Regions from separate parts of the Streptomyces sp. Y309 genome, predicted to be linked through region 2. Evidence: riboswitches for the same ligand, from Rfam matches in the RefSeq annotation. Region 2 holds a riboswitch; the other holds the start of a gene.
The links. A riboswitch is a leader RNA that binds a small molecule or an ion and turns the genes downstream of it on or off. The one in region 2 is predicted to bind glycine.

Region 1: linked by a shared signal. The riboswitch ahead of gcvP (aminomethyl-transferring glycine dehydrogenase) and the one ahead of gcvT (glycine cleavage system aminomethyltransferase GcvT) in region 2 are both predicted to bind glycine.

Annotation. Positions count from the first base shown of each region.
Region 1 covers NZ_CM160048.1:7,822,420-7,838,000, reverse strand. Annotated here, with positions in the region: gene AC0KTA_RS32645 (substrate-binding and VWA domain-containing protein) at 1-660, shown strand, start outside; gene AC0KTA_RS32640 (glutamate-cysteine ligase family protein) at 726-2,246, opposite strand; gene AC0KTA_RS32635 (hypothetical protein) at 2,730-3,314, shown strand; gene AC0KTA_RS32630 (DUF5999 family protein) at 3,619-3,825, shown strand; gene gcvP (aminomethyl-transferring glycine dehydrogenase) at 3,937-6,825, opposite strand; glycine riboswitch at 7,013-7,110, opposite strand; gene AC0KTA_RS32620 (PRC-barrel domain-containing protein) at 7,256-7,630, shown strand; gene AC0KTA_RS32615 (DNA polymerase IV) at 8,038-9,621, opposite strand; gene AC0KTA_RS32610 (MerR family transcriptional regulator) at 9,853-10,485, opposite strand; gene AC0KTA_RS32605 (bifunctional nuclease family protein) at 10,758-11,231, opposite strand; gene ftsR (transcriptional regulator FtsR) at 11,285-12,031, opposite strand; gene AC0KTA_RS32595 (FHA domain-containing protein) at 12,048-13,016, opposite strand; gene AC0KTA_RS32590 (DUF881 domain-containing protein) at 13,078-13,974, opposite strand; gene AC0KTA_RS32585 (small basic family protein) at 13,989-14,321, opposite strand; gene AC0KTA_RS32580 (DUF881 domain-containing protein) at 14,318-15,217, opposite strand; gene AC0KTA_RS32575 (sugar phosphate nucleotidyltransferase) at 15,307-15,581, opposite strand, start outside.
Region 2 covers NZ_CM160048.1:2,900,901-2,916,481, forward strand. Annotated here, with positions in the region: gene AC0KTA_RS10905 (AAA family ATPase) at 120-878, opposite strand; glycine riboswitch at 1,031-1,134, shown strand; glycine riboswitch at 1,135-1,256, shown strand; gene gcvT (glycine cleavage system aminomethyltransferase GcvT) at 1,297-2,421, shown strand; gene gcvH (glycine cleavage system protein GcvH) at 2,588-2,965, shown strand; gene glyA (serine hydroxymethyltransferase) at 2,991-4,253, shown strand; gene AC0KTA_RS10925 (L-serine ammonia-lyase) at 4,445-5,830, shown strand; gene AC0KTA_RS10930 (phosphatidylinositol-specific phospholipase C) at 5,856-6,755, opposite strand; gene AC0KTA_RS10935 (glycoside hydrolase family 25 protein) at 7,026-7,577, shown strand; gene AC0KTA_RS10940 (zinc-dependent alcohol dehydrogenase family protein) at 7,633-8,640, opposite strand; gene AC0KTA_RS10945 (AraC family transcriptional regulator) at 8,742-9,704, shown strand; gene bla (class A beta-lactamase) at 9,719-10,684, opposite strand; gene AC0KTA_RS10955 (FadR/GntR family transcriptional regulator) at 10,705-11,403, opposite strand; gene leuA (2-isopropylmalate synthase) at 11,531-13,282, shown strand; gene AC0KTA_RS10965 (ABC transporter ATP-binding protein) at 13,444-14,178, shown strand; gene AC0KTA_RS10970 (EF-hand domain-containing protein) at 14,242-14,454, opposite strand; gene AC0KTA_RS10975 (GNAT family N-acetyltransferase) at 14,536-15,195, shown strand; gene AC0KTA_RS10980 (YncE family protein) at 15,256-15,581, opposite strand, start outside.

The sequences.
Region 1 (15,581 bases), 4.9 Mb from region 2:
CAGGAGACCCTCGGCATGTGGACCATCACGGTGCAGAGCGCGCGGTTCATCACGGTCGTCGACGCGTCGGACTCCATGCGGCAACTCGTGCCGGGGCGCGGCGAGTCCCGCATGGACGTCACGAAGGCCGCCCTCCTGCAGGCGCTCTCGGGCTTCACGGACGAGGACGAGATCGGCCTGTGGGAGTTCGCCACCCGCCTGGACGGCGCGCGCGACTACCGCGAGCTGGTGCCCACCGGCCGCCTCGGCGACCGCAGGGGCGACGGCACCCAGCGCGACCGGCTCACCAAGGCCTTCGGCGCGCTCCAGCCCGTGCCGGGCGGGGCCACGGGTCTGTACGACACGACGCTCGCCGCGTACGAGAAGGCGCGCAAGGGCTACGCGAAGGGCAGGTTCAACACCCTCGTCCTGCTCACCGACGGCGTCAACCAGGACCCGGGCAGCATCACGCGCACCGAACTGGTCTCCCGCCTCCGCACCCTCGCCGACCCCCAGAAGCCGGTGCCCGTCATCGCGATCGCGGTCGGCCCGGACGCCGACGAGCGGGAGGTCGACCAGATCGCCCGCGCGACCGGCGGCTCCGGACACGAGGTCGACGACCCGGCCCAGATCCACTCGGTGATCCTCAAGGCGATCATGCAGGCGGGCACGCAGCAGTAGAGCCGCCGTCCGGGCAGGTCACCGAGGGCGGGCGCGGTACATCGGGGACGGGCCTGGCGCATCGCCTACCCCAGCGGCAGTGCCGGTTCCGGCAGCCCCACCGGCCACATGTGCACCGGCTCTCCCGCGTGCATCAGCTCGCAGTAGCGCCGCGTGGTCGCCGCGAGCGCGGCCTCGCGCTCCAGACCCCGCTCGAGGGCACGGTGGTAGGTGGCCGCCTGCCACGAGGCCCCGTTGACCCGTCTGCGGCACCGCTCCTCGATCACGCCGAGATACAGGTCCCGGTCGGCCGGCTCCACGCCCCACGCGTCGAGCCCGGCCGCGGCCAGCGGCAGCAGTTCGTCGCGTACGAGATCGACGGCAGCCACCTTCGTCGTGCCGCCGTACCGCCCGCGCCGCGGCCACTCCAGGCGCGCCTCGATGCCGTACCGGCAGGCGGTGTCGAAGTTCCGGGCGGCCGCGTCGAACGGCAGCCGCGACCACACCGGCCGCGCCTCCTCGGCCAGCGCGCGCACCACGCCGTAGTAGAAGGCGGCGTTGGCGATCACGTCCGTCACCGTGGGCCCCGCGGGCAGCACCCGGTTCTCCACCCGCAGATGCGGTACGCCGTTGGCGATGCCGTACACCGGACGGTTCCAGCGGTACACCGTGCCGTTGTGCAGGGCGAGTTCGGCGAGCTGCGGCACACCGCCGGCGTCGAGCACGCGCAGCGGGTCCTCGTCCTCGCGCAGCGGAATCAGGGCCGGGAAGTAGCGCAGATTCTCCTCGAAGAGCTCGTACGCGCTGGAGATCCACCGCTCCCCGAACCAGGTGCGCGGCCGCACCCCCTGTGCCTGGAGCTCGGGCGGCCGGGTGTCCGTGGACTGCAGGAACAGCGGCGGCCGGGACTCGCGCCACAGCTCGCGGCCGAACAGGAACGGCGCGTTGGCGCCCACGGCGACCTGCGCGGCGGCGACGGCCTGCGCCGCGTTCCACACGTCGGCGAACTTCCCCGGCGTGACCTGCAGGTGCAGCTGCACGGACGTGCACGCCGCCTCGGGCGCTATCGAGCCTGACGTGCACGTCAGGCGCTCCACCCCCTCGATGTCGAGCGCGAAGCTCTCGCCGCGCGCGGCCACGATCTGGTCGTTGAGCAGCGCGTAGCGGTCGACGTCGGAGAGGTTCGCGGAGACCAGGTCGTGGGGCGAGAGCGTCGGCAGAATGCCGATCATCACGATGCCCGCATCCACCTCGTTCGCTTTCCGGTGGGCATAGGCGAGACCCGTGCGCAGCTCTTCGGCCAGCCGGTCGAGAACGCGTCCGCCCAAACGGTGCGGGGCAATGTTCACTTCCAGATTGAACATTCCTAGCTCAGTCTGGAAATCACGACTCGCGATGCGCTTGAGAACTTCTGCATTCATCATGCGCGGCATGCCGTCAGGTCCCGCCAGATTCAACTCTATCTCTAGTCCCATCAGATTCTTGGGCCGGTCGAACCGCTGCTCCTCAAGGAGCCGGCCGAGCCCTTCGAGGCACTGCCGGAGCTTGATCCGGTACTGGTGGCGATCGGACAGGTCGAACGTTCCTGCCGCGACCTTCTCCCCCATCGAAGCGTCCCTCCTCGGATGGGCCGCCGGCGCCCCGGCCGCTGTGTACGGGGGATGATGCCCAGCCGATGTGATCCATAACGCCCCGTGCGGGACCATGGACCAGTACCCTTGACGGAGTTGCCGCGCGGCACATTCGCCGGGCATGACGAAGAGCGCGGTTTCCGATGCTCCGGTTGTGGTGAAAAAAACCGACGAGAATCGGCCGACCGCGGTCGCGGGGAATGCCGAGGTCACCGCTCAGGGCGCGATCCGGAATCGGGATAAACCCCTCGGGAGTGCGACCGGATATCGACTTGCCCGACATATTCGGAGCGGCTAGCTGAAACACCCCGTGAACACACGTCGTATAAACTCCGCGGTTGAGGCAGAGAGTTGGCGCTCGCGGTCCCCCTGCCCCCGCCCCTCTGGCCCAGAGCTGACAGCGCCGTCCGCACCTGCCCCCGCTCCACTGTGCCTGTCGAATGAGAGAGGCGACCCACCATGCCCCTGCATGTCCCCCCGGCTCCAGCGCCCGCCCTGCGCAGCGTCCTCGCGGCCCTCGGTTCCCCGACCGCCGTCCGTGAGGCCCGCACCCCGTCCCTGCGAGCCGCCCAGGGCCCCACGAGCCCGGATCTTCCGCTGCCTGTCCACGAGTTGGATCATGTCACGGCCGCGGGCACGTCCCCGACCAAGCTCACCGGCTGGCGCTTCCTGATCCGCTGCGGGGAGCGCGCGGTGGCCGCCGCGGACACGATGCTCACCCCGGACGGCTGGGCCTTCTCGCACTTCTCCGAAGGCCCGTACATCACCTCCGCCGAGCTGGCCCTGCGTCACGCCGAGGCCATGCCCCAGGCCTACCAGCCCCGGCTGCTCTCCGTGCCCGAGCTCTACATGCTCACGCTGTGGCTGCACGCCGACTGCACCGCCGACGGCGCGAGCGGCGCGCTCGCCCCCAGCGACCTCCTGGTGCCACTCGCCCCGGCACCCCCCGGCATCGCGGCCCACCGCCCGCACCGCGCCGCCGACCTGCTGCCGGTGCTCACCCACCGCCTGAGCCCGGCGCCGCTCCTGGGCTCGCCCGCCTGACCCGCCGCGCTCGGCCCTGCCGTGCCCCGCCGCCCGCCCGGGCCGCGGGGCACGGCCTTGCCCATCCGGACTAGTCCACTTCGGCTACCGCGAACCACCCGAAGAGACAGGGAAGTTGGGCTGAACCGTCCGGGCGGGTGATACGTCATTAAGCAGTAGGAAGCGCTGCCGCAAAATCCCTGCGGAATGACGTCCGTGGGGCAACACTGGAGCTGACCGACGAACACAACGGGGGGCGGCGATGACCGCATCGAGCCGCAGGACTGACGTCTCAACCATCACCACGCAGCGAAAGAACCCTTCCATGTGCCAGCACCAGCCACCGTGCCCGACAGCCGAATCCGCCGACCGGGAAGCCGCGTTCCTCGTGGCGCACCACCCGGAACAGGGCTGGAGCCTGCTGTGCAACGGCGTCCTGCTCTTCGAGGACACCGGTGAGCTGCTGCCGAACGGGGAGATCATCGCCCCGCACCGACCGCTGGGCACCAACCAGGTGATGACGGCCGCCTGAGCCGTCCACCACGAATCCAAGGGCCGGCCCGGACGAACTGTCCGAACCGGCCCTGACTCATGTCCGCCGGCACCGCACGACCGGTGCCGGCGTCACGCATGCTGCGCGGTATCAGTCCTCGTACGCATCCAGCGGCGGGCAGGAGCAGACCAGGTTCCGGTCGCCGTACGCCTGGTCGATGCGGCGCACCGGCGGCCAGTACTTGTCGGCGGCCACCACACCGGCCGGGAACACCGCCTCCTCGCGGGTGTAGCCGTGCTCCCAGTCGCCGCCGAGCGCGGCGGCGGTGTGCGGGGCGTTGCCCAGCGGGTTGTCGTCGGCGGACCAGGCGCCGCTCGCGACCTTCTCGATCTCGCCGCGGATGGCGATCATCGCCTCGCAGAAACGGTCCAGCTCGTCCAGGTCCTCGCTCTCCGTGGGCTCGATCATCAGCGTGCCGGCGACCGGGAAGGACATGGTCGGCGCGTGGAAGCCGTAGTCGATGAGCCGCTTGGCGATGTCGTCGACGCTGACGCCCGTGGCCTTGCTCAGCGGACGCAGATCGATGATGCACTCGTGCGCGACAAGACCGCCGGGGCCGGTGTAGAGCACGGGGTAGTGCGGCTCCAGGCGCTTGGCGATGTAGTTCGCCGAGAGCACGGCGACCTGCGTGGCCCGCTTGAGCCCCTCGCCGCCCATGAGGCGGACGTACGCCCAGGAGATCGGCAGGATTCCGGCCGAGCCCCACGGGGCGGCGGAGATGGGGCCGACGCCCGTCTCGGGGCCGGCCGCGGGCTGCAGCGGGTGGTTGGGCAGGTACGGCGCGAGGTGCCCGCGCACACCCACCGGGCCGACGCCGGGGCCACCGCCGCCGTGCGGGATGCAGAACGTCTTGTGCAGGTTCAGGTGCGAGACGTCGCCGCCGAAGCGGCCGGGCTTGGCGAGCCCCACCAGGGCGTTGAGGTTGGCGCCGTCGACGTACACCTGGCCGCCCGCGTCGTGCACCTGCGCGCAGATGTCGGCGACGTGCTCCTCGAAGACGCCGTGCGTGGACGGGTACGTGATCATCAGGACGGCGAGCTGCTCGCGGTACTGCTCGATCTTGGCCCGCAGGTCCTCGACGTCGATCTCGCCGTCGTCCGCGGTCTTCACGACGACGACCTTCATCCCGGCCATCACGGCGCTGGCGGCGTTGGTGCCGTGCGCGGAGGACGGGATCAGGCAGACGGTGCGCTGCTCGTCGCCGTTGGCACGGTGGTAGCCGCGCACCGCGAGCAGCCCGGCCAGCTCGCCCTGCGAACCGGCGTTGGGCTGCAGCGACACCTTGTCGTACCCGGTGACCTCGGCGAGCCGCTCCTCCAGCTCACGGATCAGCGTCAGATAGCCCTGCGCCTGCTGGGCGGGCGCGAAGGGGTGCAGCTGGCCGAACTCCGGCCAGGTGACCGGCTCCATCTCCGTGGTGGCGTTGAGCTTCATGGTGCAGGAACCCAGCGGGATCATGCCGCGGTCCAGCGCGTAGTCGCGGTCGGCGAGGCGGCGCAGGTAGCGCAGCATCGCGGTCTCGGAGCGGTACTGGTGGAAGACGGGGTGCGCCAGGAACTCGTCGGAGCGCAGGAGACCGGCGGGCAGGGTGTCCGCGACGGACGCGTCGAGCGACGCGACGTCGGCCTCGACCCCGAACGCCGTCCACAGTGCGGCCAGTTGCGCCCGCGTCGTGGTCTCGTCGCAGGCGAACGACACCTGGTCGGCGTCGACGAGGTGGATGTTGACGCCGCCCTCGCGGGCCGCGGTGACGACGTCGGCGGCCTTGCCCGGCACGCGGACGGTCAGCGTGTCGAAGTACGCCTCGTGCACGACCTCGACGCCTCCGGCCTTGAGGCCCTCGGCGAGGATCGTCGCGTACCGGTGGGTGCGCCGGGCGATCGCCTTGAGCCCCTCGGGCCCGTGGTAGACGGCGTACATCCCGGCCATGACGGCGAGCAGCACCTGAGCGGTACAGATGTTGCTGGTCGCCTTCTCGCGCCGGATGTGCTGCTCACGGGTCTGCAGCGCGAGCCGGTAGGCCTTGTTGCCGTCGGCGTCGACGGACACACCCACGAGCCGGCCGGGCAGGCTGCGGGCGAACTTCTCGCGCACCGCCATGTAGCCGGCGTGCGGGCCGCCGAAGCCCATCGGCACGCCGAAGCGCTGCGTGGTGCCGACGGCGATGTCCGCGCCGAGCTCGCCGGGCGAGGTGAGCAGCGTGAGCGCCAGCAGGTCCGCGGCGACAGAAACGATTGCTCCGAGCTCGTGCGCCCGGTCGATGAGCGGCTTGATGTCCCGTACGGCCCCGGAGGCGCCCGGGTACTGCAGCAGCACGCCCACCACACCGCGCTCGGCGATGTCGGCCGGGATGCCGTCGGTCAGGTCCGCGACGACAACCTCGACGCCGGTCGGCTCGGCGCGGGTCCGGATCACGGCGATGGTCTGCGGCAGTACGTCGGCGTCGACCAGGTAGACGCCGTCCTTGACCTTGCCCATGCGCCGGGAGAGCGCCATGGCCTCGGCGGCGGCGGTGCCCTCGTCGAGCAGCGAGGCGCCGGAGGTGGGCAGTCCGGTGAGGTCGGCGACGACGGTCTGGAAGTTCAGCAGGGCCTCGAGGCGGCCCTGCGAGATCTCCGGCTGGTAGGGCGTGTACGCCGTGTACCACGCCGGGTTCTCCATCACGTTCCGCAGGATCACCGGCGGCGTGAACGTCCCGTAGTAGCCGAGTCCGATCATCGAGTCGAGCACCTGGTTGCGGTCGGCGAGGGTGCGCAGCTCGGCGAGCACCTCGGCCTCCGTACGGGCGCCGGGCAGCTCGAGGGCCTCGGCGTTCTTGATCACATCCGGCACCGCGGCGGCCGTGAGCTCGTCGAGCGAGCCGTAGCCGACCTGGGCGAGCATCTTGGCGCGGGCTTCGGCATCGGGTCCGATGTGCCGCTGCTCGAAGGGGATTCCCTGCTCGAGCTGTGAGAGCGGCGTACGAGGGGTGGCGGTCATTGCGGAGGCCTCCTGGTCTGACGCGACCTGCGAGGGGCACCACGGCGCGGGTACCCGGACGGCCTCCCCCTCTGTCATCTCAACCTGAGAGCTTCACAGTCCCGCCACTGGCGGCACTGCTTTCACCGTCGGTGAGGAAGGGTTCCGAACGTGCCCGCCCGACGCCCGCCCTACTTTCCAGAGTGACCTCGTCCGTGCGGTACAGGGGCCTGAGAGATTCCGGGGAGGAGTTGCTCCTTCGGCGCCTCCGGCGTTTCCACCGAAGAGCTCTCCCGCACGGGGTCAACAGCCGCTTGCCAGCCTACCAGCGAGGACCGCGCGCCATCCCTCGAGTGGCCGCCCGCCCCGATGTGCTCTTTCGTAGTGATTACGAGCGAAATCTGGATGAGCTGGATGAGTACGAGACGGCTTGCGACCAGTTGGAGGGCCCGTGCAGACCGATATCGATCCGCGCAACCTGATCGGCCGCAAGGCGTTCGACCGCAACGGAGCCAAGATCGGCACGATCGACGAGGTCTATCTCGACGACGCCACCGGCGCCCCGGAGTGGGCCGCTATACGTACGGGCCTGTTCAGCAGGGATGCCTTCGTGCCCCTGGAGCCCAGCGAGCTGGTCAAGGACGGCACCCTGCGGGTTCCGTTCGAGCGGGCCTTGATCAAGGACGCCCCCGACTTCGGCGTCGGCCGCCATCTGTCCCCGGAGCAGGAGCTCCAGCTGTACCGCCACTACGGCCTGGACCTGGCCCCACCGCCGCCGCCTCCGGATGTGGACTTCGGGCATTCGGCCAATTCTTCTGATGCGTGAGTGGGGGGGGAGGCGTCCTCTGCCGGGGCGTTCTCTGGGCGTCCTCTACTGAGGCGCGACTTTCATGCCTGGGTGGGGTATGTGGCTGGGCCTTGCCGGGTGCGCCGCCCTGCCGTGCCCACCCACGGCTGCCGGCGCCGCCCTGCCGTGCCCACCCACGGCTGCCTGCCCCTAGCCCCGCTCGCGCCGAGCCCACGCCTGCCTTTGGCTCCCGCCTTCGCCTTGAGGCATGGGGCACTGGGGCCAGGGCCTGAAGGGGGCCTGAAGGGCGCCAGAGCTCCCCTGGGACGTCCAGGCACTGGGACCAAAGGCCCCAAAGGGCGCCAGAGCCCCCTGGGACCACTGGGCGCCACCCGACGCACCTCTCAGCCGTGCTCGCCCCCCCGTTCCCCTCCGGACGGTGCCCCTCAGGGCACGCCGGGCTCCTCTCCGGCGACGACGCCCACCCCCGCACCGGTCACGCCACGCTCCACCCCAGGTGAGAGGGGATCTGCATCCCCAGGTGGGAGGGGATCCGCAACCTCCTCCGCCGCCGCCACGGCGGGCACCAACGGCACCGGCTCCGACGGCTCCAGCTCCGGATCGTCCGTCCGGAACGTCCGCACCCGCCCCGGCGCCGACCCAGGCGTCTCGAACCGCACGGTCACCCGCCCCAGGCCACTCCCCTGCACCCACCCCGCCCCGAACACCGCGTGCCGCACGTCGTGCCCCGCATGCCACCGGCGCTCGGCCGTCGAAACGGGCTCCCCACCCCCGGTCTCGCCCACACCCGCACCCTCGTCCCCGCCCCCCTCGGGCACCGCCTCATCACCGTCCCCCGCGACTCCAGGCGCCACCGCCTCCTGGGCTTCCGCCTCCGCCTCCGCGTCCGCGTCCGCGTCGGCCTGCGCCTGCGCCTGCGCCTGCGCCTGCGCCTGCGCCTGCGCCTGCGCGAACAAATCCTCCTGCGTGTAGTCCGCAAGCCCGCTGACCCCCACGCCCAGCAGCCGCACCCCACCCGTCGTGTCCACGGATTCGAGCAGCCGGGCCGCCGCCTCCCGTACGACACCTGGGTCGTCCGTGGGCCCCCGCAGCGTCTCGGACCGCGTCAGCGTGGAGAAGTCGAACCGCCGCACCTTCAGCACGATCGTCCGCCCGGAGTGCCCCGCGTCCCGTAGCCGCTGCACGCACCGGTCGGCCAGCCGCGCCACCTCCATCCGGACCCGTACCCGGTCGTGGATGTCCACGTCGTACGTGTCCTCGACGCTCACCGACTTGGTGTCCCGCTCGGCCACCACCGGCCGCTCGTCGCGCGCCAGCGCCATCGCGTACAGCGCCCCGCCGTGGGCCTTGCCGAGCAGACGGACCAGCTCGTCCTCGCCCGCCTCGGCGATCTCCTCGATGGTGGTGATCCCGGCCCGCCGCAGGTGGTCGCCTGTCGCCGGCCCCACTCCGGGCAGCGTCCGCACGGACATGGGCCCGAGCAGTTCCCGCTCCGTGCCGGGTCTTATGAGCACCAGGCCGTCCGGTTTGGCCTGCTCGGAGGCGATCTTCGCCAGCATCTTGGACGCGGCGAGCCCCACCGACCCGCTCAGCCCCGTGACCCGCAGGATGTCCGCCCGCAACCGCTCCCCCACGGCCCGCGCCGACGCCTCGTCCGACGCGACGCCGCCCGCCTCCAGGTCCACGAAGGCCTCGTCCAGGCTCAGCGGCTCAACCAGCGGCGAGAGCTCCCGCAACAGCCGCATCACCTGCTCGCTGATCTCCCGGTAGAACGAGAACCGCGGCACGAGATACGCGGCGTTCGGCGCCAGCCGCCGCGCCTGCCCCATGGGCATCGCCGAATGGACCCCGAACCGACGCGCCTCGTAGGAGGCGGTGGCCACCACCCCACGAGGCCCCAGGCCACCGACGATCACGGCCTTTCCGCGCAGGCTCGGCTTCGCGGCCTGCTCGGCGGACGCGTAGAAGGCATCCATGTCGAGATGCAGAATCGTCGGCGCGGTTCTCACATCTCCGATGCTGCCCTACGCCACTGACAATCCCCTGCCGTCACAGACCATCCCACCGGCCACAAGCCCCCAGGCCGCCCCGCCCCCGCGGAAGCCGGGCGCACAACAGCCACCACAGCCACCACAACGCCAGTCACCGCGGCCGCCGCGCGGCCGTCCGGCTGACTGGCGCCGCGCGCGGCCGTCCGACTGACGGCGCGCAGGCTCAGACAGCCCGGTTGCCGCGCAGGCTCAGACAGCCCGATTGCGCCGCCTCGCGAGCTCGTCCCCAGGATGGTTGCCCACCAGCGTCTCCCCCGTGTCGACACGCTCCCCGTGGAGCTGCGACAGAGCGGCCTCCACGTCGCGCCAGACGACGCCCACGGCGATCCCGAAGACGCCCTGCCCGCCCTGGAGCAGATCGTGCACCTCGTTGGGCGAGGTGCATTCGTAGACCGTCGCTCCGTCGCTCATCAGCGTCGTGCGCTCGAGATCCCGGAAACCGCTGTCCCGCAGGTGCTGGACCGTGGTGCGGATGTTCTGCAGCGAGACCCCGGTGTCGAGGAAGCGCTTCACGATCTTCAGAACGACCACGTCACGGAAACTGTAGAGCCGCTGGGTCCCGGAACCCCCGGCCGCGCGCACACTCGGCTCGACGAGCCCGGTCCGCGCCCAGTAGTCCAATTGGCGGTACGTAATGCCCGCGGCGGCGCACGCCGTGGGCCCCCGATAACCGACCCGGTCCTGCTCGGGGCCCTCCGCCTGACCTTCCGGTCCGGAGGTGCCGCCGGGCACTGCCACCGGGCGCTTCGGAGAGTGATCGGCCGAGCTGCTGTGAAGCGGGTACGGACCGCCCACCGCTGTGCCGTCGCCGCTGCTTCTCACGCCGACCTCCGTCCTTGACCTGCCTCCTCGACGGTAGGCAGTCACCAGGGGCTCGTCAACGAACGCCACACTCGGCACGCCGAGTGATAATCACCCTGCGAGTGGTTTCCCGTCCCACGCTGCGGGGAAAGGCTAGCCGAATGATCCGGGGACGGCCTCCCGGAAGGGGCTCACCGGCTGAACGACGGCGACCACTGGCTGCCGGCTGACGGCCGACGGCGGCTCACTCGCTACTGCTGGCTTCTGCCACTGAGCGCGACTCACTGGCCGCCTCACTGACTGTTGGTGCCGAAGTCCTCGGGCGAGATCTGGTCGAGGAACTCGCGGAACTTCTCCACCTCGTCCTCCTGCTCGTCCGGAATGGCGATCCCGGCGTCGTCGAGCACCCCGTCGCTGCCGAAGATCGGCGTTCCGGTGCGCAGCGCCAGCGCTATGGCGTCGGAGGGACGCGCGCTCACCTCGACCCCGCTGGCAAAGACCAGCTCGGCGTAGAACACGCCTTCCCGCAGGTCGGTGATGCGTACTTCGGTGAGCTCCTGGCCCACGGCCTCCAGCACGTCCTTGAACAGGTCGTGCGTCAGCGGCCGTGCGGGCGCCATGCCCTGCTGTGCGAAGGCGATGGCGGTCGCCTCCCCTGGTCCGATCCAGATGGGGAGGTACCGGTCGCCTCCCACTTCACGCAGGAGCACGATCGGCTGGTTGGAGGGCATTTCGACCCGGACACCTACGACGTCGAGCTCGTTCACACAGCAACCCTAGGACGTGCCCGGCAGGTTTGGGTAGTCGGGCACCCGTCGAGTCAGCGCGCCCGGACACCCAGCGCACTGTGCACGAGCGCCGCGTGCAGCCTGCCGGTGAGCCCGGCAAGCTCCCGCGTACGGGCCTCCGCATGGGTCCTGGTCTGCGGATTGCGGTGCCTGCGCAGCGGTGCGACCACCTGGTCGACGAGCCCCGCCTCCCGGTCCGCCGCCGCCTTCATGGCCCGCAGATGGCGGGGTTCGATGCCGAATCGACCGAGTTCCACCACCAGCGCGGCGACCGTCACCGCGTCCGCGTCATAGCTGCCGTCCGCCAGAGGTGTGACCAGGCCGTATGTCTCCCACTCGGCGAGCTGGCGCTCATCGGCCTCGGCAGCGGCCAGCAGGGCGTCCCGCCCCAGCCGCGCCGCCGTGCGCTCCTCGTCGGCCTCGACGAGCTCACCGTCGCCCGCGGACTCGGTCTGCTGCCCGGGCAGGGGCAGGGCAGGGCCCTGCCCGCCTGCTGAGGCGTCGAGCTGCTCGCGGATCACCTTGAGCGGCAGATACTGGTCGCGCTGCATCCGCAGGACCTGGGCGAGCCGCTCGACGTCCTCCGGGCTGAACTTGCGATAGCCGGACGGCGTGCGCTGCGGCTCGATGAGCCCCTCGGACTCCAGGAACCTGATCTTGGAGATCGTGACCTCGGGAAATTCGTCACGCAGCACATTCAGCACGGTGCCGATGCTCATCAGCCGATGGTCCGTGGCGGCGGTGCCGCTTCCGGCACCGCCCCTCTGTGTGTGCAGCATGGACCTTCCTGACGGATCAGATGCCGACGCCCCGCTGGCTCGCGTAGAAGACCAGCCGGTACTTCCCGATCTGCACCTCGTCACCGTTCGACAGCGCGGTCGAGTCGATCCGCTCCCGGTTCACATACGTGCCGTTGAGGCTGCCCACATCGGCGACGGTGAAGGAACCGTCCTGGAGGCGACGGAACTCCACATGGCGGCGCGACACCGTCACGTCGTCCAGGAAGATGTCGCTCTGCGGGTGGCGCCCCGCCGTCGTCAGGTCGCCGTCCAGGAGGAAGCGGCTGCCCGAGTTCGGACCGCGCCGCACCACGAGCAGCGCCGAGCCGAGCGGCAGCGCGTCGACGGCCGCCTGGGCCTCGGGCGAGAGCGCCGGAGACGGCGTCTGCCCCGTGACCTCGGCGTCGTAGGCCTCAAGACCGGAGATGGAGATCGTCGAAGTGGTTTCGGAGGGACGCTCGGCGACCGCTCCGGCCCGCAGCGGCGCACCGCAGTTGGAACAGAACCGGCTCGCCTGCGCGTTGCGGTTCCCGCACCTCGTACACACCAGGGCCGACATGGACGGATCCTCCTGCCGCGGCTGCCCCGCTGGGGCATGGGACGCGTACGGATCGGGCGTAAACCCTCCACCCGTACTTGAGGTTGACGGTTCCCCGAAACCTATGCGTCCGGAAGTAGCAGGGTCAACAGACGACGCGCCCTGTCCGCCCGAAATGTCTCCACCGACCTGGTCCCGGAACAGCGGGCGCTCGCCCACCTGTGTCTCCGGCACGTCTCCAGCACGCGGCGCGCGATGACGGGCGTCCTCACGTGCACTCTTGCCGAACAACTTCGCAAACAACTTCACGGGCGATTCCCCTTGACCGAAACAGACCCGCCCGTGGGGCAGGACGAACCCTGATTGCACACACCGTCGTACAGCGGCACCACGGACATCCTCACAACGTCCGCGGCCGCCAAACAGTTTCCACCACGCACCCCGAATCCGGTGCGCCGACCCCCCGCAACCTCATGCCCTGGACCGGCAACCCCCATGCGCCCCCGCCTCACTGGGAGGACGACCGAGCGTAGTCAGGCCGCTTCGCCGGTCGCAAGGCATCCACGACGATCTTCTCCGTACGTGCGACGGTGACCGTGGCCTGCTCCTTCTCCAGAGTCTGCACCACTCCGCCGGGGATGTTCAGCGCCGGTTCCAGGTCCTGCGGCTTGCCGATGACCTTGAAGCGGTAGGGCGCCGCGACCTTCCGGCCGTCCACGCGCACACCACCGCCCGTCGCGTCCGACAGATGGGTACTGGCCACCACCCTGACGTCATCGACCTGGATGGCCTCCGCGCCGGCGGCGCGCAGCTCCTGGATGGCGTCGAGCAGCATGTCAGCCTCCACCTTCCCCTTCTTGTCGTCGATCGTCAGCGTGATGCCGGGACCTTGCGCGGCCACGGTGCCCGCGAGAATGCCGAGTTGCCGTTCCCTCTCGACCGTCTGCCTGCGGGCCTCCTCGGCCTGGTCCGAGCTGCTCTCGAGACCGGTGCGCTGCTCCTCCAGACGCCTCTTCTCATCTTCCAGACGCTGAGTACGGTCATCCAGTTCATCGAGGATGCGTACGAGATCTTCTTGCCGTGCGCCACGCAGCGCGCTGCTGTCGTTGGTGGACCGCACCTGAATGGCGAGTCCGAGGCCGAGAACGAACAGCAGCAGGGCGACGATGAGTTGGGCGCGGGTCAGTCGCGGCGGCCACAGACCCTGCACCAGCCGCTGACGACCGGTCAGGGACGGGTCCTTGCCCGGCTTGCCCGGCCCGGCCTCCGCCCCGCTCTGCTCCGGCTGCGCCCCGTCGTCGGGCGCCCGGGGCGTCACAGGGACCTCGGCGGGCAGTTCCCTGCGCCGGCGGTCCTCGGGCGTGTCGTCCCCGTTTTTGGGGTCCGTGGGGTTCGTGGGTTCCATGGGACTCATCGCCGTCACGCCCGGAAGACGTGGCGGCGGATCGCCGCGGCGTTGGAGAAGATCCGGATCCCGAGGACCACGACGACGCCCGTGGAGAGCTGCGCGCCCACGCCCAGCTTGTCGCCGAGGAAGACGATCAGCGCGGCCACGACCACGTTCGACAGGAACGACACCACGAAGACCTTGTCGTCGAAGATGCCGTCGAGCATCGCGCGCAGACCACCGAACACCGCGTCGAGCGCGGCCACCACGGCGATCGGAAGATACGGCTCGACCACCGCGGGAACCTCGGGCCGAACCAGCAATCCGGCCACGACTCCCACGACGAGGCCCAGTACGGCGATCACGTTGTGCCCTTTCCTGCCTTCGGCTCTGCTGTACGTACGGTCACACTGGGCGCGGCCGGCAGCCGGACGTCGTCCACCGGCGAAATGCTGGCCCGGATGCCGAAGTTCTCGTGCAGGGCATGCAGATACTGACCGTCGCGGCTGTTCTGGAACCTCGTGCTCAACTTCTGACCGTCACCCACCGCGAGCACCGTATACGGCGGCACCAGCGGCTTGTTGTCGACCAGTATCGCGTCGCCGGCCGCCCTGATCGCCGACAGCGAGGTGAGCCGCTGGTCGTTGATCGCGACTGCTTCGGCGCCCGACTCCCACAGGCCGTTCACGACCCGCTGCATGTCGCGGTCGCGCACCCGGCCGGTGTCGGAGAACCCCGAGGTCTCCCGGGGACCGCCACCGCCCTGGTCGGCTTCCTTCTTATCGTTGACCACGAGTTTCACGCCCGGCCCGTGCACCTCCGTGGCACCGGACAGCAGCGACACCAACTCGGCCTTACTGCCGCCGTGTTTCTTCAGCGCCGCCCGCTGCCGCGCGCTCACGTCGCCACGCAGGTCGTCGACCTCGTCCTCGAGCTTGTCCGCGTCCGCCGTCGCCGACTCGACCCGGTCGATCAGCTCGGAGCGCTCCTTGGCGAGCACCGGAGCCGCTATCCGCGCCTGCGCCGCACCCACGGTCACCACGAGCGCGGCGAGCACCAGACCGGCGGCGAGCCCCAGCTTGGCCCGCAGCGTCTTCGGGACTCCACCTGTGCCGGTTTCCCTCTTGCGGGCGGCGGCTTCCGCGTACCCCTCGTCGAGACTGTGGTCCATGACGGTGGTGAGCAGCGACATGGAGGCGTCCGGGCGCCGGGGGCGCGTGACGGTGCTCCGAACGGGGGGCTGCTGCGGCATGCCGCACATCGTCGCACGTCGCGGGCGCTACCTCCGAATGGCCCCACCGACGTGCCGGACAGCGCCACTTACGGGTGCTGTCCGGCACATGTGCGCCATCAGTGCCCGGCGCTGTCCACCACGGCCGCCCACTCGTCGAGCAGCGCCTGGGCCGACGCGTCGTCGGGCCCTTCCGCCCACAGGTGTGTCACGGCCTCAGCCGGGTCGGGCAGCACGAGCACCCACCGCCCGTCGGCCTCCACGACCCGCACGCCGTCGGTCGTGTCCACGGACCGGTCGCCCGCGGCCTCCACGACACGCCGCATCACAAGACCCTTGACGGCCCACGGCGTGGCGAGGTCACGCCGCTGGACGTGCGCACGCGGGATCCGGG
Region 2 (15,581 bases):
CGCCCCAGGCCCACCCCTTCCCGTAACCAGGGGGCTGCCGCCCCCTGGACCCCTGCTTATCGCCGCTTCGCGGCTCGTCCTCAAACGCCGGACGGGCTGACAACTCCCGCCGAACAGACCTACACGTCCGCCCCGAACCCGATCTCCCCCAACACCCCCGCCGCCTCCCGGTCGAGCAGCACCGCCGAGCCGCAGCCCCGCGGCAGCTCCCCGCGCTCGGCGGAGCGGACCAGGTGGCCGACCGTCCTGCGGTGCCGCGCGAAGGCGTACCGCGACACTCCGCGCCCGCGCGCCCGCTGGCCGTCCAGGGCCACCTCGACCGGCACGTCGAGCAGCAGCAGATGCAGCGTCGCCCCGCGCCGGACGGCGGCGCGGGCCAGCCAGCGGCGCACCCACGGCTGCGTACCGCAGTCGTGCACGACGACGCCGGCGCCGGAGCGCAGCGCCCGGCGCAGGCCCGCGTAGTGCGCGAGGCGGACCAGGGGGCGGTAGAGCGCGTACGGAAGCAGCCGGGGCATGCGGGCCGCCCAGCGGTCGCGGGTGTCCTGGGAGTCCACGCGCGGGCCCGCCACGGCGCGCCGCATCAGCGTGGACTTGCCGCTGCCGGGCAGCCCGGAGACGACCACGACGTCGCTCGCGGCGAACACCAGGCGCCGCGGCCCGCGCCCCGCCCGCTCCCGGAGGTCGCGCACGACGGCCCGCGGGAAGAACCCGAGGCTCTCCCGCGAGGGGGCGCCGGACTGCGACGGCAGCGCGACACCGACGCCGCTGCCCGGCAGCACGACACCGCCCTCGGGCAGCGCCACCCCCGTGGTGGTCGCACCAGCACCGCTCCTGCGCACCGTGATCGGCCTCCCCATGCTGGTCACGTCACTCATCCCCAGTACTTCTCCGTCGAGTGTAAAGAGAAGGTAATGCTGTACAAGGGCGCCAAGGCCCGGGCTGTTCCCCGAACCGGCGCATCGGGTTGCGGCTGTTGTGAAGCGGGGGCGCGTGCAATGATGAGCGCGCCAACTCCATACCGGCCGCTTGAATCCGCGCGGGAGAGTTCCCAGGGACACGACACTCGTCCTGGGGCGCCGAAGGAGCAAGTTCCTCCCTTGAATCTCTCAGGCCCCGTACCGCGCGGGCGAGGCACATCTGAAAAGCGGGCCACTCCCCCGGTCAACGGGACGGCTCCACCCAAGGTGCAAGTCATGACCCGTCATACGTACGGGACGTGGTGAACCTCTCAGGTTTATGACAGATGGGGAGGATCGACCTCGCCCGTCATGCCATGCCCGGGAGTCAGTACTGATGAGCCACACCCCACGCCACACCGCCCTCGATGCTTTGCATCGTTCGCTGGGCGCCACCATGACCGACTTCGCGGGCTGGGACATGCCGCTGCGGTACGGCAGCGAGCGCGACGAGCACAACGCGGTCCGCACCCGCGCCGGCCTCTTCGACCTCTCCCACATGGGCGAGATCACCGTCACCGGCCCCGAGGCCGTGGACCTGCTCAACTACGCGCTCGTCGGCAACATCGGCTCCGTCGGCGCCGGCCGCGCCCGCTACACCATGATCTGCCGGGCGGACGGCGGCATCCTCGACGACCTGATCGTCTACCGGCTCCAGGACCAGGAGTTCATGGTCGTCGCCAACGCCGGCAACGCCCAGGTCGTCCTCGACGCCCTCACCGAGCGCGCCGCCGGCTTCGACGCCCGGGTGCGGGACGACCGGGACGCGTACGCGCTGATCGCCGTGCAGGGCCCCGAGTCCCCCGGCATCCTCAAGTCCGTCACGGACGCCGACCTGGACGGCCTGAAGTACTACGCGGGCCTGCCCGGCACCGTCGCGGACGTGCCCGCCCTGATCGCCCGCACGGGCTACACCGGCGAGGACGGCTTCGAGCTGTTCGTGGCCCCCGAGCACGCCGAGAAGCTGTGGCGGGCGCTGACCGAGGCGGGCGCCCCGGCGGGCCTGATCCCGTGCGGCCTGTCCTGCCGCGACACGCTGCGCCTGGAGGCGGGCATGCCGCTGTACGGGCACGAGCTGACGACGGACCTGACGCCTTTCGACGCCGGTCTGGGACGGGTCGTCAAGTTTGACAAGACGTCGCACGCGGACGACTTCGTGGGCGCCGAGGCGCTGCGCGCCGCCGCCGAGCGCGCCGAGGCCGCTCCCCCGCGCAAGCTCGTCGGCCTGGTCGCCGAGGGCCGCCGGGTCCCGCGCGCGGGCATGAGCGTGGTCGCCGACGGCGAGGTCATCGGCGAGGTCACCTCCGGCGCGCCGTCCCCGACCCTCGGCAAGCCGATCGCGATGGCCTACGTGGACGCGGCGCACGCCGCCCCCGGCACGCCGGGCGTGGGCGTGGACATCCGCGGCACGCACGAGCCGTACGAAGTCGTCGCGCTGCCGTTCTACAAGCGCCAGAAATAACGCGTCAGAAATCGCGAGAAGTCGCGAGAAGTAACGCTTCCGCGCGTGCCGCGGACGCCCCGTGCGTCCCACCGGCTCCCGCGGTGTCACGCGTCCGTCTCAGTCCGTCTCAGTCCGTAAGACCCACGTGCATCAGCACACGCCCGCGTACAGGAGAATTCAGGCCATGAGCAACCCCCAGCAGCTGCGTTACAGCAAGGAGCACGAGTGGCTGTCGGCCACCGAGGACGGTGTGGCGACCGTCGGCATCACGGAGTACGCGGCCAACGCGCTCGGTGACGTCGTCTACGCCGACCTCCCGGACGTCGGCGCCACGGTCACCGCGGGCGAGACCTGCGGCGAGCTGGAGTCGACCAAGTCGGTGTCCGACCTCTACTCCCCCGTCTCCGGCGAGGTCGTCGAGGCCAACCAGGACGTCGTGGACGACCCGTCCCTGGTGAACTCGGCCCCCTTCACGGGCGGCTGGCTGTTCAAGGTGCGCGTCGCGGACGAGCCGGGCGACCTGCTCTCCGCCGACGAGTACACCGACTTCGCAGGCAGCTGACCACGGCGTAAGGACTGATCTTCCGATGTCGCTTCTGAACACCCCTCTCCACGAGCTCGACCCGGACGTCGCCGCCGCCGTCGACGCCGAGCTCGACCGCCAGCAGTCCACCCTCGAGATGATCGCCTCGGAGAACTTCGCTCCGGTCGCCGTCATGGAGGCCCAGGGCTCGGTCCTCACCAACAAGTACGCCGAGGGCTACCCCGGCCGCCGCTACTACGGCGGCTGCGAGCACGTCGACGTGGTCGAGCAGATCGCGATCGACCGCGTCAAGGAGCTCTTCGGCGCCGAGCACGCCAACGTCCAGCCGCACTCGGGCGCGCAGGCCAACGCGGCCGCGATGTTCGCGCTGCTCAAGCCGGGCGACACGATCATGGGTCTGAACCTCGCGCACGGCGGGCACCTGACCCACGGCATGAAGATCAACTTCTCCGGCAAGCTCTACAACGTGGTCGCCTACCACGTGGACGACGAGACCGGCCAGGTCGACATGGCCGAGGTCGAGCGCCTCGCCAAGGAGGCCAAGCCGAAGCTGATCGTCGCGGGCTGGTCGGCGTACCCGCGCCAGCTCGACTTCGCCGCCTTCCGGCGCGTCGCCGACGAGGTCGGCGCGTACCTGATGGTGGACATGGCGCACTTCGCGGGCCTGGTGGCCGCGGGCCTGCACCCCTCCCCCGTCCCGCACGCCCACGTGGTCACCACCACCACGCACAAGACCCTCGGCGGCCCGCGCGGCGGCGTCATCCTGTCCACCCAGGAGCTCGCCAAGAAGATCAACTCGGCGGTCTTCCCCGGTCAGCAGGGCGGCCCGCTCGAGCACGTGATCGCGGCCAAGGCCGTCTCCTTCAAGGTCGCCGCCTCGGACGACTTCAAGGAGCGCCAGCAGCGCACCCTCGACGGCGCCCGCATCCTGGCCGAGCGCCTGGTGCAGGACGACGTCAAGGAGCACGGCGTCTCCGTCCTGTCCGGCGGTACGGACGTGCACCTGGTCCTGGTCGACCTGCGCCACAGCGAGCTGGACGGACAGCAGGCCGAGGACCGCCTCCACGAGGTCGGCATCACGGTCAACCGCAACGCCATCCCGAACGACCCGCGCCCGCCGATGGTCACCTCCGGCCTGCGCATCGGCACCCCGGCCCTCGCCACCCGCGGCTTTACGGCCGAGGACTTCCGTGAGGTCGCGGACATCATCGCCGAGGCCCTCAAGCCCGGCTTCGACGCCGAGTCCCTCAAGGCCCGCGTGTCCGCTCTGGCCGCGAAGCACCCGCTGTACCCCGGACTGAAGTAGTTTCGTACGCTTTAGTTTGGTACCTCGTTGGTACGGACTTCCGGGGCACCGCGCACACTGGACATGAGGACAGTGCGCGCGGTGCCCCGCACCACGTGCCCCGAAAGCACCGCTTGCCCCACCGCACCGCTTGCTGTCCCCCGCACGACCGGCAGACAACGGCGTCTACCACCCATCATTGGAGTTCTCCCGTGGCCATCTCGGTCTTCGACCTGTTCTCGATCGGCATCGGCCCGTCCAGCTCCCACACGGTCGGCCCGATGCGCGCCGCCCGCCTGTTCGCCCGCCGCCTGAAGAACGAGGGCCTGCTGGCCCACACCGCCTCGATACGGGCGGAGCTGTACGGCTCCCTCGGCGCCACCGGCCACGGCCACGGCACCCCCAAGGCCGTCCTGCTCGGCCTGGAGGGCGAGTCCCCGCGCACGGTGGACGTCGAGTCCGCCGACGACCGCGTGGCGGAGATCAAGTCCTCCGGCCGCCTGAACGTCCTCGGCGTGCACGACATCCCCTTCGCCTTCGACGACGACCTCGTCCTGCACCGCCGCAAGACCCTGCCGTACCACGCCAACGGCATGACCGTCTTCGCGTACGACGCCGAGGGCGCGCTCATCCTGGAGAAGACGTACTACTCCGTGGGCGGCGGCTTCGTCGTCGACGAGACCGTCCTCAACCAAGAGGGCGCGGAGGGCCAGAACCCGATCGTCCCCGACGACACGGTCCTGAAGTACCCCTTCCGCACCGGCGACGAGCTGCTGCGCCTGTCCGCCGAGACCGGCCTGTCCATCTCCGCCCTGATGCTGGAGAACGAGAAGGCCTGGCGCACGGAGGCGGAGATCCGCGAGGGCCTCCTGGACATCTGGCGGGTGATGCAGTCCTGCGTGTCCCGCGGCATGTCCCGCGAGGGCATCCTGCCCGGCGGCCTCAAGGTCCGCCGCCGCGCCGCGAACTCCGCCCGCCAGCTGCGCGCCGAGGGCGACCCGCAGGCCCGCGCCATGGAGTGGATCACGCTCTACGCGATGGCGGTGAACGAGGAGAACGCCGCCGGCGGCCGCGTCGTGACCGCGCCGACGAACGGCGCGGCGGGCATCATCCCGGCCGTCCTGCACTACTACATGAACTTCGTGCCCGGCGCCGATGACGAGGGCGTCGTCCGCTTCCTGCTCGCCGCGGGCGCGATCGGCATGCTCTTCAAGGAGAACGCCTCCATCTCCGGCGCCGAGGTCGGCTGCCAGGGCGAGGTCGGCTCCGCCTGCTCGATGGCCGCGGGCGCCTTCGCCGAGGTCCTCGGCGGCTCCCCCGAGCAGGTCGAGAACGCCGCCGAGATCGGCATGGAGCACAACCTCGGCCTCACCTGCGACCCGGTCGGCGGCCTCGTCCAGATCCCCTGCATCGAGCGCAACGGCATGGCCGCCGTGAAGGCCGTGACCGCCGCGAAGATGGCGATGCGCGGCGACGGCAGCCACAAGGTGTCCCTCGACAAGGTCATCAAGACCATGAAGGAGACCGGCGCCGACATGAGCGTCAAGTACAAGGAGACGGCGCGCGGCGGGCTCGCCGTGAACATCATCGAGTGCTGAGCCGCGCCGCCCGCCGGACGGCTGCCTAGTTGTGGGCGATCAGTGACTCCACCAGACCGGCGCGGGTATTGGGGTAATCCATCGGTACGATCCCGAGCCCGCGCCAGCCGCGTCCCTCCGCGCTCTCCAGGAGGGAGTGCGTCTTCGGGTTGAGGTCGTCGGAGTTCCAGCGCGGCGGCAGCCCGGCCGCCGTGCTCACGAAGTTGACGTACTGCTTGCCGGGTTGGCCCGCGGCCTTCCTGAAGTGGGCCTCGATCTTCGGGTACTTGGCGCCGGGCGCGGCATTCCAGTCGTCCTGGATGTCGAAGACGTTCCCGTCGCCCCACCGGATGCCGCCGGGCAGCCCGCCGTTGTCGGCGATGAGCACGACCTTCCCGCGTACGTCGCCGAGGCGCGGCCAGGCGTCGCCGATGTGGAAGAGGGAGCGCCAGCCGCGCCGGTCCAGATAGTCGTCGAAGACGGCCCGGAACGCCGCGTCACTCTCCTCCGAGTACTCCTGCTTGACCCGCATCAGCACGGTCTCCGTGGACTGGCCGCGCAGGTAGTCCCGGCAGGCGCCGAGGACGTCGTCGAAGTTCAGGTGCTGGTAGAACGCGCCGTGGTGGATGGTGAAGGACCCCTCGAACACCCGGCACCGGATGTCCAGGAACCGTATGCCGGAGGCGAGTTGCTGATGCAGCGTGGTGTTCTGGCACTCCACCCACCAGCCGCCGAAACGGGCGCCGGAGTCGTGCGTGCCGGGAATCGTCAGGCGCTGCAAGGGGGTTGAGGAATCGATGCCCGCCATCCAGTTCTGTACGCCGAGGACGCGGCGGGCGCGGCCGACGCTGGTCCCGGCCGTGGCCCTGGCGGGCGGGGCGAGAAGGGCGGCGGAGGCCGTCGCTGCGGCGGCGGAGCCGAGGAAGGCGCGGCGGGTCAGGGGCATGTGGGGGTCCCGTATCCGTGAGTCGTCGGGTGGGGCTGGCAGGATGCGCGTGCACATACGGATGCACACCACGTAGAGATACGGATGCGCACGCGCGCACGTACAGATACACATACGGACGCCGGGAACGCCAGTACGAGGGTGGAAGCGGCCCCTCACGGGGAACGGTCAAGTAACAGTCAACTTTTGACTGTTCACCCACCACGCGCCGGGCGCGAACGCCCCACACACCCGGCGCAGGCGCACTCCCCCCACCCCTGGAGGCCCCCCATGCTGCGCGGCATCGACGTCAGCTCCTACCAGTCGTCCTTCAACACCGACGGCCTCTCCTTCGTCATCATCAAGGCGACGGAAGGCCGCTCGTACATCAACCCCCGCCTCACCGCCCAGACAAAACTCGCCCGCGACGGCGGCTGCGTCGTCGGCTTCTACCACTTCCTGTGGCCGGGCAACCTCACCGCCCAGGCCGAGTACTTCGTGAGCAAGGCCCCCGAGAGAGCAGGGGACTTCCTCGCCGTGGACTGGGAGTGGACGGGCGACCACACGGCGGCGACGAACGCGGAGAAGGATCGTTTCATCCGGGAGGTGAAGCGGCTGCGCCCGAACCACAGAGTGATGCTGTACTGCAATCGGGACTTTTGGCTCAATAGGGACACAACGTCCTACGCGGGCGACGGCCTCTGGATCGCCGACTACGTGACGGCGGGCAAGCCCCGCATCCAGGCCAAGTGGCGCATCCACCAGTACACGTCGACGCCCATCGACAAGAACGTGGCGGATTTCGCGAGCGAGGACGCGATGCGGGACTGGGCCACGCCGTAGCCCGGCCCTGCCCCGCTCGCGCCGCCCGCTCCGCGCGCCGCCGCGGGCGCCCGGCCTACGGCCGCACCACGATCTTCCCGATGTGGGTGTTCGTCTCCATGAGGCGGTGGGCGTCCGGCATGCGGTCCAGGCCGTCGAAGATTTCGGCGATCTCGGGGCGCAGGGTGCCGTTCGCCAGGCCCGAGTTGAGGTAGGCGGTGGCGCGGCGGCGGGCGTCGGCGGTGTCGGTGACGATGCCGTTGTTGTAGCCGTGGACGGTGACGGGCCAGGTCATCGGGACGGTCGTGGGACGGCCGTCGAGCCAGCCGTAGAGGACGTACGTGGCGTCCTGCGCCGCGGCCTCGCCGAGGGTCTGGAAGGCGGGGCCGCCGATGGCGTCCAGGACGATGTCGGCGCCCCGGCCGTCGGTGAGCCGCTTCGTCTCCTTCGCCACGTCTTCGGTGCCGGTGACGACGACGTGCTCGGCGCCGAGGTCGAGGAGTTGGCGCCGCTTGTCCTCGGTACGGGTGGTGGCGATCGGGATCGCGCCCGCGCGGCGTACGACCTGGAGGGCGGCCGTGCCGACCCCGCTGGACGCGCCGGTGATAAGGACGTGGTCGCCGGGGCGCATCCCCGCGCGCAGGTGCAGGGCGCCGTAGGCGGTGGTGTACGTGAGCCAGACGGCGGCCGCCGTGACCGCGTCCACGTCGGCGGGGCGCCGGGCGACCGCTTCCTGCGGCAGCACGACGCGGTCCGCGTACACGCCGTGGGCGCTCAGTTCGAAGTTGCCGGTGGTCAGCACGGTGTCGCCGGGCGCGAACGCCGTCACGCCGTCGCCCACCGACTCGATCACACCCGCGGCCTCGTAGCCGTTGCGGGAGGCGGGCAGGGTGGCCGGGTAGTAGTAGGTCCCCGAGCGGAAGAGGGCGTCGGCGCGGTTGAGGCCGAGCGCCTCGACCCTGATGAGGACTTCGCCGGGTGCCGGGGCGGCGAGTTCCACGTCTCGCACCTTCAGGACCTCGGGTCCGCCGACTTCGTCAAAGAGCACGGCACGGGCAGCAGTTGAAGTTGATGTTGAAGTCATGGCTGCCACGCTATGTACGGGCTGCGAGACGAACCATGCCTGCTTGTCTTGGTTTTCTGTCCGTGCGTCTCGCTGCCGGTCCCACGCGCTACCGTTCAGGCATGGACGTACTCAGCGACGCGATCGCCGCCATGCGGCTGGGGCTGCCGCACTCCGCGATCCGCGACAAGTACGCGCCCTGGGGCGTGCACTTCGGGACGCACGAGGGTGCCGGGTTCCATGTGCTGCTCCAGGGGTCGGCCTGGCTGATCGCCGATCGCGCGGGCGACGGGCGGGCGGCCGCGGAGCCCGTGGCGCTCGGGCCCGGCGACGTGGTGTTCCTCGCGCACGGCTTCGGGCACGCGCTGGTGAGCGAGCCCGGCGTGGAGCTGGAGCGGTTCAGCCTGAACCCGGACGGCACCTGGCCCGAGGCCCCGCCCCGCCGCCCCGCGTCGGTCACGGGCGAGGGCCCCTCCGCGGTCCTCCTGTGCGGCGCCTACCGCATCGACCGCTCCTGCGCCCACCCGCTCCTGTCCGACCTGCCCGACGTCGTCCACCTGCCCGCCCGCGTCGGCGCGCACGGCTCGGTGCGCGCCGCCGTGGAGCTGCTCGGCGCCGAGCTGGAGAACCCGCAGCCCGGCTCGGACACGATCGTCTCCGCCCTCCTCGACACGCTCCTGCTCTACATCCTGCGCGCCTGGTGGCTGCGCAAGCACGACGACGCCGCCACCGACCACCCCACGGGCTGGTCCGCGGCCCTCGCCGACCCGGCGGTGGCGGCGGCGCTGCGCGCGATGCACGCCGACCCCGCGCGCCCCTGGACGGTGGCGGAGCTTGCCGCGCTCGGCGGACTGTCCCGGGCCCCGTTCGCGCGCCGCTTCACCGCGACGGTGGGCTCGCCCCCGCTCGCGTACCTGACGTGGTGGCGCATGACGACCGCGGGCCGCCTGCTGCGCGAGGAGGACACCCCGCTGCGCGTCCTCGCCCAACGCGCGGGCTACACCTCGGAGTTCGCCTTCGCCAAGGCCTTCAAGCGGGCGTACGGGGTGCCACCAGGCCGGTACCGGCGCACCCGGGCCGCCTAGCGGCGTCAGCAGACTCAGCGTTTTGGGGGCAGCGTGGCCGCCACGTACGCCGCCGCCTCCGCGAGGAGCGCCTCGTCGTACGGGGCGTCCCGCTCCGCCTTGCTGGACATGATCGCGATCAGCAGGGGCGGGCCCTTCGGGGGCCACACGACGGCGATGTCGTTGAGGGTGCCGTAGTCGCCGGTCCCGGTCTTGTCGGCGACGGTCCAGTCGCGCCGCAGGCCGGCCCGGATCCGGCCGGCCCCGGCGGCGGTGGCGTTGCGTTCGAGGAGGTCGCGGAGGAAGGCGCGCTTGGGCTTCGGCAGGGCGTCGCCCAGCACGATCTCGCGGAAGCTGGTGCCGAAGGCGCGGGGCGAGCTGGTGTCGCGCGGGTCTCCGGGCGTGGCTTCGGTGATCGCCGGTTCGAACCGGTCCATCCGCGTGACGTTGTCGCCGAGCTCGCGGGCGTACGCCGTGAGCCGGTCGGGGCCGCCGATGTCGCGGAGCAGCAGATTCCCGGCGGTGCCGTCGCTGTACCGGATTGCGGCGTCGCAGAGTTGACGGATCGTCATTCCGTTGTCGACGTGGCGGGAGGTGATCGGGGCGTGCTTCATCAGGTCGGCCTTGCCGTACCTGACGCGGTCGTCCAGGTGGGACAGCGGGTTGCCGTCCAGGACCGCCGCCGCCGCGAGCGCCTTGAACGCGGAGCAGAACGCGAAGCGTTCGTCGGCACGGTGGGCGATGGTGTGGCCGGTGGCGGTGTCGAGGGCGTACACGCCGAGGCGCGCGTCGAACCTCCGCTCCAGCTCCGCCAGTTGCGGGTGGCGCTTCCCCCTCCCCGCGGAAGCTGAGGGAGAGGGAGAAGGGGACTTGGTTCGGCGGGCCGGTCGGGCCGCCTCCGGCTCCTTGTCCTGCGCGCAGCCGGCCAGCGGCAACAGCGCGGCCGCTCCCAGGAATCCGCGTCGCGTGAGGGCCGTTCGGGGTGCCGTGATCACCTTCATGCTCTCCCTCTACATCATCTTCATGCTCCCCCTCTACCCTTCAACCTCCCGAACGTCTCCTCCAGTTCGACGAGCGCCACCCGCTCGGCCTCCTCCGGGTCCCCCGCCTCGACCGCCCGGACCAGGGCCTCGTGGGCCGCGTCGCCGTGGTCGGACTCCTCCCGGTGGATGTCGATCAGGTCGAGCAGGGCGACCAGGCCCTCGCGCAGGGCTGGCACGAACTCGCCGAACAGGTCGGTCAGGACGGGGTTGTGCGCGGCGGCCACGACGGACGCGTGCAGGGCGATGTCGGCGTCGATGAAGGCGGCACCGGCGGCGGGGGCGGCGGCTCTGCGGGCGGTGAGCGCGGCGTGCATGGCGCGGATGTCCTCGGGGGTGCGGCGGGCCGCCGCGAGCCGCGCCGCCTGCACCTCGACCAGCATCCGCACCTCGTACACATCGCCGATCGCCGCCTTGCGCAGCCGGGCCGGCCAGTCCTCGGCCGGCTCCGTGGCGGTGACGAAGACCCCGGCGCCCTGCCGTGCCTGCACCAGGCCCGCCCCGGCGAGGGCGCGCAGGGCCTCGCGGACCGTGGAGCGGCCGACGCCGAGCTCCTTGGCGAGGGTCGTCTCGCCGGGGAGCTTGCTGCCGACCGGCCAGTGACCGTCGGTGATCTGTGCGCGCAGCCGCTCCGTGGCCTGTTCGACCAGAGGGCTGGGGCGGAGGGAGCCGAGCGGCATGCGAGGGGTCACCTGTCTGTCTGCGGGCGTCGGATGCGTATGCACTACTGCATTACCTGCGTACGCAGAGTGTACTTGTCTGAGGAGTACTTGTCTGAGGACCTGAGGTGTGCTTAGGGTGCCGTACATGATCTGGAACCCGCAGCGCCCCAGCACGATGCCCTTCCACCGCTACCGGCCCTACGAAGACCGGGTCACCGTCCTCGCGTCCGACCGCAGTTGGCCGTCCGCGCGGATCGAGAGCGCCCCGCTGTGGGTCCCCGTCGACCTGCGCGACGGCAATCAGGCCCTCGCCGAGCCGATGGACACCGCGCGCAAGCGCCGCTTCTTCGACCTGCTGGTGTCCATGGGCTTCAAGGAGATCGAGGTCGGCTATCCCTCGGCGAGCCGCACGGACTTCGACTTCGTACGCCACCTCGTCGAGCTGGTCCGCTCCGGCGCCGTGCCGGACGACGTCACGCCCGTCGTGTTCACCCCGGCGCGGGCCGACCTCATCGACCGCACCTTCGAGTCGATCGACGGCCTGCCGCGCGCGGTGGTGCACCTGTACATACCGACCTCGCCGGTCTGGCGCGACGTCGTGCTCGGCCGCGACCGGGCCGCCGTGCGCGCCACCCTCGAGGAGGCCGCCGCGCACATGGCCCGCCTGGCCGACGCCCGCCCCGAGTCCCACATCCGGTTCCAGTTCGCGCCCGAGACCTTCAACCTCACCGAGCCCGACTTCGTACTCGAACTCTGCGACGGGCTCACCGAGTTGTGGGACGCGAGCCCGGACCGCCCGGTGACGCACAACCTCCCGGCGACCGTCGAGATCGCCACGCCGAACGTGTACGCCGACCAGATCGAGTACATGCACCGCAACCTGGCCCGGCGCGACTCCGTCATCCTGTCCGTGCACCCGCACAACGACCGCGGCACCGGCGTCGCCTGCGCCGAACTCGCGGTGCTCGCGGGCGCGCAGCGCGTCGAGGGCTGCCTGTTCGGCAACGGCGAGCGCACGGGCAACGTCGACCTGGTCACGCTCGCGCTGAATTTGTACGCGCAGGGCGTGGACCCGATGCTGGACTTCTCCGACATCGACGCGGTCCGCGAGGTCGTCGAGCACTGCAACCGGCTGCCGGTGCACCCGCGCCACCCGTACGCGGGCGACCTGGTGCACACCGCGTTCTCCGGCACCCACCAGGACGCCATCGCCAAGGGCCTGGCCCACCACGCCAAGCAGGCCGCCGAGCTGGGCGTCGAGCCGCGCGAAGCGCCCTGGAACGTGCCCTACCTGCCGCTCGACCCGGCCGACATCGGGCGTTCGTACGAGGCCGTGATCCGCGTCAACTCCCAGTCCGGCAAGGGCGGCACGGCGTATCTGCTGCGCACGCACCACGGGCTCGACCTGCCCGCCGAGCTGCGCGCCGACTTCTCCCGCACGGTGCAGGAGGCCACCGACGACAGCGGCGGCGAGGCGTGCCCGGACGAGCTGTACGAGCTGTTCCGTACGACGTATCTGGTGCCGGGCAGGCCGGGCTCGGGCGGCGGTCTCGCCCTGCTGTCCTGGGCCGCGGACACCGCCCCGGACGGCGCGCACCGCTGCGTGTGCACCCTCCAAGTGGGCGACCGCGCAGGGGACTTCGAGGGTTTCGGCAACGGCCCGCTGTCCGCCTTCGTGGACGCCCTCGCGGCCGCCGGGGTCGCCGTCGACATCCTGGACTACAGCGAGCACGCGGTCACCTCGGGCGGCACGAGCGAGGCGGCGGCGTACGCGCTGTGCCGGGTCGGCGGGGCCGACGGCGCCCGCGTCTGGGGGGTGGGCGTGGACACCTCGCTGCTCACGGCGTCGGTGCAGGCGGTGGTGTCCGCGGTGAACCGGGCGGGGGTGACGGTGTGACGGCGCCGCCCCGCACCGCGACGGACACCCCGCGCCCCACGCCCGCCACCGGCGCCACGTCCGGGCCAGGAGTCGCTTCCGCGCAAAGCACCGCCTCGGGTCCCGACACCACCCCCGTCCTCCACGCCGCCTCCGTCACCGTCGTCCGCGACGGCCGGCGCATCCTCGACGACGTCTCGCTCACCGTCCGGCCCGGCGAGCACTGGGCGCTGCTCGGCGCCAACGGGGCGGGAAAGTCGACGCTCCTGAGCCTGCTCGGCGCGCTCACGCACCCGACGCACGGCACGGTGGAGGTGCTCGGCCGCCGCCTGGGCACCGTCGACCTGCGGGAACTGCGGGCGTACCTGGGCCATGTCGACCCCCGCCACCCGCTCCGCTCCCCGCTGCCCGTGCGCGAGGTCGTGCTCACCGGGCTGACGAACAGCGTGGCGCGGGTGCCGCACCGGCTACCGACCGAGGCGCAGCGGGAGCGGGCCGAGCACCTGATCGCCACCATGGGCCTGGCCACGCGTGCCGACGCGCGCTGGCCCACGCTGTCGCAGGGCGAGCGCGGCCGGACGCTGATCGCCCGGGCGCTGATGCCCGACCCGCGGCTGCTGCTCCTCGACGAGCCCGCCACCGGCCTCGACCTGCCGGGCCGCGAGCGGCTCCTGGACAGCCTGGACGCGCTGCGCGCCGCGCACCCCGACCTCGCCACGGTCCTGGTCACCCACCACCTGGAGGAGCTGCCCGCAGGCACCACGCACGCGCTGCTGCTGCGCGCGGGCCGCGCCCTGGCTTCCGGGCCCGCCGCCGACGTCCTCACCACCGGCCCGGTCGGCGCGTGCTTCGACCACCCGGTACAGGTGGAGCGGCACGGCGGGCGCTGGACGGTGCGGGCCGCCGCGCGCGGCTGAACGCATGCGAAGGGGCCGCACCCCGTGTACCGGGGGCGGCCCCTTCGTGTTCGCGCACGGGCGCTACTTGTTCAGGCTGGCCCAGAACTCGTCGAAGGAGAGCAGCTTGTCGCCGTTCGCGTCCTTGGACTTGATGATGGCCTCGGCGACCGACTCGGTGACGTTCCAGTCCCCCATCTGCGCCATGGCCGTCTTGTACTCCGCAGCCGTGATGAATCCGTCGCTGTCCGCGTCGAACCGATCGAACGCCTTACGTGCCTCTTCGATGTCCGCCACCGGGTCCGCCCCTTCTTTGTGCAGTACTGACGGGGGTTAGGGTAACGGCCGTTCCCCGAGCCGATCGCAAGGAGTACAGCCATGGCCAGCGCATCGTCGGCGCTCGCGGACATCCTCGCCGCGGCGGGGCTCGGCGACTTCCCGCCCGCGGACGGCGGGACGACGGTCGTGCCGCAGCCGAGCCACCGCGACGCCGGGGTGCTCGCGTTCACGGCACACTCCGTGATCTTCACGGACGAGGACCCGCGGTGGGTGCGCTCCGCGCTGGCCGCCGTCGACTGCGATCCGCTGGCCGCCACGATGAGCCCGCGGTTCCTCGCCGCGTTCCAGGAGCGGACGGGCAGGTCCACCGACACCACGGACCTGCTGACGGTCGCCGCCGCACTGCCCGGCCCGCCGGACGCCGCGCTCGGCCTGCGGGAGCTGGACGACCCCGACCATCCGCGGGTGGCACGGGCCCGCAAGCGGCGCGACGACGTGCGGGTGTGGGCCGCGGCGGACGGCGGTGTGCTGGTCATCGGGCGCGGTGTCGCGGGGCGTTGGGAGACGGCCGTCGAGGTCGAGGAGGGTGCCCGGCACCGGGGGCTCGGCCGGGCCCTTGCGACGGCGGCGCGGCATCTGGTCCCCGCCGGGGACGTGGTGTGGGCGCAGCAGGCGGCGGGGAACGCCCGCAGTGTGCGGGCGTTCCAGGCCGCCGGCTATCGGCCCGTTGGGGCCGAGGCTCTGTTCTTCGCCCGGTAGGGCCCCGGGTTCTTCGCTCGGTGGGGCCCCGGGTTCTTCGCCCGGTGGGGCCCCGGCCCGCTAGCGGAAGATGCCCGTGTGCCCCAGCGAGTAGCGGCCCGGCTGGGGGTACACCGCGAGGCCGTGGGGGCCGCCGCCCACCGGGATGCGGGCGAGTTGGACGCCGGTGCGGGTGTCGATGGCGTACACCTCGGAGTCGTAGCGGCCGGAGAGCCAGAGGACCTTGCCGTCCGCGGAGACGCCGCCCATGTCGGGGCTGCCGCCGTCGGGGAGGTGCCACTTCTTGGTGAGCTTGTTCCTGGTGAAGTCGAAGACGGACACCGAGCCCTCGCCGCGGTTGGAGACGTACATCTCGCGCGAGTCCCGGCTGACGTACAGACCATGGC